Regions from separate parts of the Bacillus sp. AK128 genome, predicted to be linked through region 2. Evidence: riboswitches for the same ligand, from Rfam matches in the RefSeq annotation. Region 2 holds a riboswitch; the other holds the start of a gene.

Region 1 (4,430 bases), 1.0 Mb from region 2:
CGGGGGCTCTTGCGATTATTTATCTGCTACCAAGAATTACAAAAGTAGTACCATCACCACTAGTAGCGATTGTTGTGATTACAATTATTGCTATATACACAGGTAGTGGAGTTCGTACAGTAGGAGATATGGGTGAGTTAACTCAAGCTTTACCGTTTTTCGGTATTCCCAATATTCCTTTCACATTTGAAACATTAGTGATTATTTTCCCTTACGCTCTAGCTTTAACTATGGTTGGTTTGCTGGAATCTTTATTAACAGCTACGATTGTTGATGATATGACAGACACTACAAGTGATAAGAACATGGAGAGCCGTGGTCAAGGGATTGCGAACATTGTGGCTGGATTCTTTGGTGGTATGGCTGGATGTGCAATGATTGGCCAGTCTGTGATTAACGTAAAGTCAGGCGCTAGAGGTAGATTATCAGCTTTAGTTGCAGGTGTGTTCTTAATGTTCCTAATCTTAGTATTAGGAAATGTCGTAATCCAAATTCCAATGGCCGCTTTAGTAGGTGTCATGATCATGGTTTCCATTGGTACATTTGACTGGTCTTCTCTTAAGAATTTAAATAGAGTACCAGTAACGGATTCCATAGTTATGGTGGTCACGGTGGTAACAGTAGTTTTCACCCATGACTTATCAAAGGGTGTATTCGCTGGAATTATATTAAGTGCCATCTTCTTTGTTGCGAAAATATCAAAGGTACATGTTTCCAGCTCGTTTGATCATGTATTAAATAAAAAGACTTATAGAATAAGAGGGCAAGTATTCTTCGCATCTGTAACCGATCTTGTTGAGTGCTTTGATTTGAAAGAAGAAGTACAAAAGGTTGAAATTGACTTCTCGCAGGCCCATGTCTGGGATGATTCAGCGGTTGCAGCTATCGATAAAATTGTTATTAAACTAAGAGAAAATAATACTGCAGTTACGATCATTGGCTTGAATGAGCATAGCTCTACGCTAGTGGACCGTTTAGCTGTTCACAATAAGCCAGGCGCCAAGTTGTCTGGACATTAATAGATTGTGTGGAACTCCCATCCCTTGTGGATGGGGGTTTTTCTGTTTTAGGGAGTATGAGTATTGGTTTTTCCTCTCTACCTCCGGCTTGCTTTGTCCTTCATCTGCCTCATGAAGGACATTTACTCTCTACCTCCGGCTTGCTTTGTCCTTCATCTGCCTCATGAAGGACATTTCCTCTCTACCTCTTGCTTGTTTTGTCCTTCATCTGCCTCATGAAGGACATTTCCTCTCTACTTCTGGTTTGCTTTGTCCTTCATCTGCTTCATGAAGGACATTTCCTCTCTACTTCTGGTTTGCTTTGTCCTTCATCTGCTTCATGAAGGACATTTCCTCTCTACCTCTGGCTTGCTTTGTCCTTCATCTGCCTCATGAAGGACATTTCCTCATGAGTGCTGATTCTCTTGAGTTCGTGCTGGTATTGGGATTAGTGCAATTCTTCATGTATATCAACAGCCTGAAACTTAGGTGAAAATCCGGCTTCTAGGATTCTTACGCAAAACAACAATCTATACAAAACCAGCATTTATTAAAAACAGCTACCATTTCATTCCAAAAAGTTATACATTTAAGTAGGGAGTGATGAAATTGAAATATATTCTAATTTCATTATTAATAATTAGTCAGCTGGCTGGATTTTTCTTTCTTGTTCAGCAGCAGTTTGTTACGGCCATTATTTGTTTTATTCTAAATGGATTAGCACTGGTACTCTTATTAATCACACTAATTCGAGACCGTGTGAAGGAAAAAAAAGAGGAGGAAGACAATGATTATCGCGACTACTGAGTTTGTACCTGGTAAGGAAGTTAAGGAGTATATTGGTTTTGTTAAGGGGAGTACTGTTCAATCCAAGCATATTGGGAAAGATTTATTGGCTGGCCTTAAGACAATTGTAGGTGGAGAAATTAAAGAGTACACAGAGATGATGGAAGAGGCAAGAAAAAATGCAATTGGGAGAATGGTAAGGGATGCAGAGGCGAAGGGTGCAAATGCAATTATTGCGATGAGACTAGAAACCTCTGCTGTCATGACCAATGCTTCTGAAATTATCGCATACGGGACAGCAGTTATTGTCGATTAAAAATCAAGTGAGTAGTTGTTGACAAATATTTGTAACATGTTATGATGATTACGAAAATAACATAATCGAATGATTTCACTAGGGGAGCCTTTAAAAGGCTGAGATTAAAGTTTCACTTTAAGACCCTTTGAACCTGATCTGGTTTATACCAGCGTAGGGAAGTGGAGGTTGGAATCTTTATTCCTTTCTAACTACAAAACCACTTTTCTTATGAAAAGTGGTTTTTTTGCATTTATGCATTCACTATACCTCTAACCTAGTGGAAAAGTTCAAGAAAATGGAGGGGAAGTATGAAATTTACTGAGCAATTAAGGAAAGATGCAGACGCGATTTGGGAAGCAAGCTTTCATCACCCGTTTGTAACAGGGATAGCGGATGGAAGTCTGCCCTTAGAATGTTTTAGGTTTTATGTTTTACAGGATTCCTATTATTTAACGCATTTTTCAAAGGTTCAGGCACTAGGTGCATCAAAAGCATTAGACCTACATACGACATCTAGATTTGCGGCACATTCACAGGGGACATATGAGGCAGAACTTCAGCTGCATGAGAATTTCTCTAAAAGAATGGGAATAACAGAGGAGGAAAGACAATCCTTTCAACCAGCCCCTACTGCTTATGCCTACACATCACATATGTACCGTGCAGGTTATGGTCATCTAGGAGATATTCTATCTGCTATTCTACCTTGCTACTGGCTTTATTATGAAATTGGAGAAAGGTTACAAGGAGCAACTCCTGCAGAACCAATCTACCAGGATTGGATCGCTGCATATGGCGGCGAATGGTTCAGAGAGTTAGTAGAAGAACAGATTAATAGATTAGATGAAATAGCCAAATGCTTAACTGAGGCGGACCTTAAACGAATGAGAGAAAACTTCCTAATTAGCAGCCAATACGAGCTTTCTTTCTGGGAAATGGCCTACAAACAAGAAAAATGGCCAGTAACCGAAACAGCAAACGTTTAGGGGATAATTAAGGAAAGACAGATTCTTGTAAGTTTTGCTTATGTAAAAAATCAAACTGATTATTAGCACTGTTGATTGAAGTGGAAGGATGCGAGACTCCTGAGGGAGAAGCCGTTCAGGTGAGACCCCACAGGCAAAGCCGAGGAGGCTTAATGGAACTTCTGCTAAGGTCGCTCACGTCCTGTGAGCAACGCAGAAGCCAGCACATCCTGTGCAAGTGCGGAAAGCGAGTGTCCTGTAACGAAAATCAACAACTTAATTTAAAAGAGCTAGCTTTTAAAATACAGGCCAAAAACGGCCAATAACTTGAACCAACTCGGAGGGAATACCTATGTCAAAAGGATTAAAGCTTACAGATATATTAGTAACAGTTATCATTGCGATTGTATTTGGTGTTGTTTATAAACTATGGAGTCCTATTTATGCAGCTGTTGCTCCATTAGGTCTTCATGTGGATCAACTTCTTTATGGAATGTGGTTTATTGCGGCTACTGTTGCGTTCTTGATTATTAGAAAACCTGGAGTGGCCTTTCTAGCAGAAGTTGCAGCAGCATCTGGTGAATTTTTAATGGGATCTGAATGGGGACTTGAAGTATTAATTTATGGAGTATTCCAGGGTCTTGGTGCAGAGCTTATTTTCATGTTATTCCTTTACAAGCGCTTTGATCTATTAGTAGTAAGTTTGGCTGCTGTTGCTTCAACGGTTGGATCGTTAATTATGGACTTCTATAAAGGATATATTGGAGACCTAGCTCTTTGGAACTTAAGCCTGTATATGGGTGCAAGAACCATCGGTGCAATTTTAATAGCGGGAGTATTTGCTTATTTCCTAGTGAAAGCATTAGAAAAGACAGGGGTAACCAACTTGGTTAGATCAGCCGATCAAGCAGATTACGACGCATTGAATCAATAGGTTGTGTCAAAGTACAGTGTTGATTATTAGCAGGGTTGATTGAAGTGGAAGGACGCGAGACTCCTGCGGGAGAAGCGTGGTGAAGGAGACCCCGCAGGCGTGAAGCGCCGAGGAGGCTCCCGAACCCGCCCGTGGAAAGCGAGTGTCCTGGAACGGAAATCAACAACAAACTTTAACATAGCCAATCAATAAAGGATAGGTGACGTATGAAGCCTTGTATGAAACTTGAGAATCTACGACTGAAATTTCCAAAAGAGAAAGACTTGCTATTTAAAGATTTAAATATAGAGATTAACAAGGGGGAGAAGGTACTCCTCCTTGGCCCTTCTGGGTGCGGAAAGTCTACCTTATTGCAGGTATTGGCGGGAATCATTCCTAGGTCCATAGAGGTGCCAATGAAAGCTGACACCATTGAATTACCAGTCTCTTCAGGGTATGTCTTTCAAGAC
Region 2 (4,430 bases):
GGAGACTGGTTTACCTTGCGGACTTTTTGGCGTAGTGGATGGGCCACATACTTTAAAATAGGTACCTTCGTGATTAAAAGACTTAATGTTTAAAGGATTTATCAATTTTCTTTCTTCTCGATCATGTAGAAACTCCTTACTGTCCCATGAAAGAAATAACTTACTCATTAAAGCAGCGAATTCATCTGCCTTCTCATAACGTTTGTCATGAGGAGGCAGTTCTTCCATACTATGATTTAACGCCTCTAAATCAGTCATTGACGTAACAAGATTCCAACCAACACGTCCTTTTGTAATATGATCTAAACTTAATAGCTGCCGTGAAGCGGTGAAAGGATTAGAAAAAGTACTTGAGATGGTTGAAACTAATCCCACATGATTTGTTACTTGAGATATAGCAGTTAAATTAACTATTGGATCCAACCAAAATGCAGGCATATCACTAAAATTTTTAGCTTGGAAAGATTGATTATCAGCAAAGAATACGGCATCAAAGTAACCTTTTTCCGCTAACTGCGCTAAAGATTGGTAGTAAGAAATGTCACCAATACGTTCAACGCTTGAGTCAGGCATTAACCAAGCAGCTTGATGGTGTCCACAACCATACAGCAAAACACCTAAGTGTAGTTGTTTTTCTATAGTTTTTGTCATTTGTTTACACCTCAAAATAGATCATTAATAATTGTCATGGATACTCCTTCTTTTGGAGGTTATCCATGATCATTTAAGCATTAGTTCATTGTCAAACCGCCATCGATTGTAAAATTTTGACCTGTAATACCGTTCGCTTCTTCCGAAGATAAATAAGCAACCATATTTGCTACATCCTGAGGTGTGGTCACCTTTTTCAATGGTGTTGATTGTGCAATTAAATCAAATACTTCTGGTGTTGTAACAGCACTGGCGTCAGTCGTTTTTAATAATCCGCCTGAAACTACATTCGCTCTTATACCATATACGCCTAATTCAGCAGCGATATTACGTGTAAAACCTATTAATCCAGCTTTAGCTGTTGTATATTCATGATAAGGTACAACAGGATTTTGAAATAAGTTAGTACCTATGCCTATAATACTTCCATTTTTTCGTTCCATAAATTGAGGTAGGACACTTTGAATTACATTAAATGCTGCTTTTAAAGTACCATCAAGTTGTTTTTGATAATCATCCCAAGTGAGTTCTGTGAAGGTTTTTTGTTTGGTTGGATCAAATTTGAAATCTACTAAAGCATTGTTGACTACAACATCTATTTGACCAAAATATTCCGTTGCTTCTTTGATCAAGTTATCTACTTCTTTACGATTTGTTACATCAGCTTGAATTGCAATAGCATTCTTCTCACCAATCTCTGAAACTAGCTTCTCAGCAGCATCTTTGCTTTTATAGTAATTGATAACCACTTTAAATCCTCTTTCCGCCAATGTCTTTACAATAGTTGCTCCTAAACCTCTACTACTACCTGTTACTAATACTGTTCTAGTCATCCTAACAACTCCTATTTTAAATTTGATATTACTTAACTAATAATGATAGATAGATAGATAAATAAAAAAATACGCAACTCTCCCATAGGAAAATTGCGTAAAAACAAATAACTACATATTAAAAATAAGGCACAATCGCTCTATAAATATGTATAAGAGTTTACACTTTCCTACGCTAGTTTCACCTAGTTCAGGTTCAAAGGGTTTGAGGTAATTCTCATCTCAGTTAAATAACACCCCTAGTGCATATATTCAAGTTATCTTCAATGTTATAGTTTTAGGAAATATATGTCAAGGAAGAACCTTCCACCACATTGGTGTCAGTGTAGTTTTATCTATTAAAGCTTTTACTTTACAATCAACACCGGACAATTTGCATGTTTAGCAACCTTATGACTAACGCTACCTAGAACAAACTCTTGTAACGTATTCAGACCTCTACTACCAATCACAACAATGTCCGTATTCGACTTATTTACATATTCCACGATTGCTGGACCAGGCTCACCGTGTAATACCTTGACCTCAAAGTTAACCCCAGCTTCTAAAGCCTTCTTTTCAACATCCTTCATTCTTTCTTTTCTTGAGTCATTAATCTCAATTGAATTCCAGCTAGCTAACACATCCGACTTTGCTCGATCTGCATTTACAACATAAATGACTTCGATTTTCGAGTTTTCTGTACATGTTGCAATATGAATGGCATTTTCAGCAGCTCGCTTTGAATGCTCTGAACCATCTGTTGCTAAAACAATCTTTTTATACACTCAGCATCACCTCTTTTAATGAGAACTCAATTTATTTGCTAGCTTTTCTACCAGTTCCGTACTATCCTCATTTAACCCCGTTACCTCTACTTGGATACCGTTCGATTTAAATTTTGAAACAACCTTATCTACGGCTGCAACAGCAGATTCATCCCAAATATGCGAACGACTTAAATTAATTTCTACAACTTTCATCTCTTCTTTGTAATTAAACTTAGTTAAAAGTTCTGTAACAGAGGCAAAAAAGAGCTCTCCTTTAACTTCATATATTCTTGTATTCCCCTCCACCTTACTATTTACACGGACTCTTGATATTTTAGACACAAAGAAAATGGCACTTAATAAGATACCAGTGAATACCCCAATAGCTAAGTTATGGGTTAAAACAACTGCTAAAACAGTAATCACCATCACAATCGCATCACTTCTAGGCACTAAATGTAAGGTTCGAAGTGAGTTCCAATCAAAAGTACTTATTGATACCATGATCATCACCCCAGCTAGAGCCGCCATCGGTATTTGGACTACAATATCACCAAGTACGACAATTAAAAACATTAAGAAAACACCTGCTACTAGGGCAGATAGCCTTCCTCTTCCACCAGATTTAACATTTATTACTGATTGACCAATCATCGCACATCCTGCCATACCTCCAAAAAATCCTGTCACAATATTCGCTATACCTTGACCTCTACTTTCAACATTTTTATTACTATCAGAGTCTGTCATATCATCGACAATCGTGGCTGTTAATAACGATTCTAATAAACCAACAACAGCAAGGGCCAAAGAATAAGGAAAGATAATCATAAGGGTATCGATTGACAAAGGGATGTTTGGAATGAAGAATTCTGGCAACGTCTGAGTGATTGTTCCCATATCTCCTACAGTTCTAACTCCATAGTTCATGAAAATGGATAAAGCAGTGATGACTACAATGGCAACTAATGTAGAAGGAACTGCTTTTATAAGATATGGAAATAAATAAATAATCGCTAAGGTTAGTCCAACCAGAGCATACATAATCCACTGTTCCCCTACAAAGTGCTGAAGCTGAGAGGTGAAAATCATAATGGCAAGCGCATTGACGAATCCTACCATCACAGACCTCGGGATAAACTTCATATATCTAGCTAATTTAAAGACTCCAAATAGTATTTGAATAATTCCTGTTAAAATTGTCGCAGCTAGAAGATATTGGATTCCATGTTCAGCAACCAAATCAATAAATAATAAGGCCATCGCACCTGTAGCTGCTGAAATCATTCCCGGCCTACCACCAACAAAAGCAATCACTACTGCAATAGTGAACGAAGCATATAATCCAACCATCGGATCAACACCTGCAATGATAGAGAAGGCAATCGCTTCAGGTATCAATGCAAGTGCTACGACTATTCCAGATAGGATATCTCCTCTTACATTTCCGAACCAAGATTGTTTATATGTTAATGTCTCCATACTACGCCTCCTTTCTTTGTAGTATGAGCTAATGGCTTAAAACTAATTAATTCGATTTTGTTTCCTACATAAGCTAATGAGCTAGATTCCTATTACCTAAGAAACACCGTTATTACTTTATCGCAACATAAGATGTGACTTTATTATGACGATACTCACTTCAGTACTGTGACTTTTTTACATTATGATCAAAGTATCATAAAAACCCGCATGAAAATACGGGATGAGAAAAGAGGAAGATACCAAATGACAGGAATTGTTCAGATACAAAATGTAACAAAAAAAATTAAAGGGAAAACCATCATTGATTCTCTAAATTTTGAAGTAAACAAAGGAGAGGTCTTCGGCTTTCTAGGACCAAATGGAGCTGGTAAAACAACTACTATTCGAATGATGGTCGGTCTGATGGGAATCACTTCTGGTGACATTAAGATATCTGGCTTTAGTGTAAGGAAGGACTTTGAAAAAGCAGTAAGGAATGTCGGGGCAATTGTTGAAAACCCAGAAATGTATAAGTTCTTAAGTGGTTACGATAACCTACTCCATTTTGCCAGAATGTCTAAGGGAATAGAGAAGGAGAAGATTGATGAAGTCGTAGATTTTGTCGGCTTAACAAATCGAATTCACGATAAGGTCAAAACCTATTCGCTCGGAATGAGACAAAGGCTTGGTCTTGCCCAATCACTATTACACGATCCAAAGGTACTCATCTTAG

The links. Region 2 has a riboswitch for thiamine pyrophosphate ahead of M1D60_RS22515 (3-oxoacyl-ACP reductase). Riboswitches for the same ligand answer to the same signal wherever they lie in the genome.
Region 1: linked by a shared signal. The riboswitch ahead of tenA (thiaminase II) and the one ahead of M1D60_RS22515 (3-oxoacyl-ACP reductase) in region 2 are both predicted to bind thiamine pyrophosphate.

Annotation. Positions count from the first base shown of each region.
Region 1 is NZ_CP096379.1:3,459,087-3,463,516, reverse strand. It holds gene M1D60_RS17370 (SulP family inorganic anion transporter) at 1-1,019, shown strand, start outside; gene M1D60_RS17365 (hypothetical protein) at 1,608-1,805, shown strand; gene M1D60_RS17360 (YbjQ family protein) at 1,786-2,100, shown strand; TPP riboswitch at 2,171-2,277, shown strand; gene tenA (thiaminase II) at 2,391-3,068, shown strand; gene M1D60_RS17350 (ECF transporter S component) at 3,400-3,981, shown strand; gene M1D60_RS17345 (ABC transporter ATP-binding protein) at 4,188-4,430, shown strand, end outside.
Region 2 is NZ_CP096379.1:4,505,688-4,510,117, forward strand. It holds gene M1D60_RS22510 (LLM class flavin-dependent oxidoreductase) at 1-651, opposite strand, end outside; gene M1D60_RS22515 (3-oxoacyl-ACP reductase) at 732-1,484, opposite strand; TPP riboswitch at 1,635-1,735, opposite strand; gene M1D60_RS22520 (universal stress protein) at 1,832-2,251, opposite strand; gene M1D60_RS22525 (SulP family inorganic anion transporter) at 2,267-3,715, opposite strand; gene M1D60_RS22530 (ABC transporter ATP-binding protein) at 3,962-4,430, shown strand, end outside.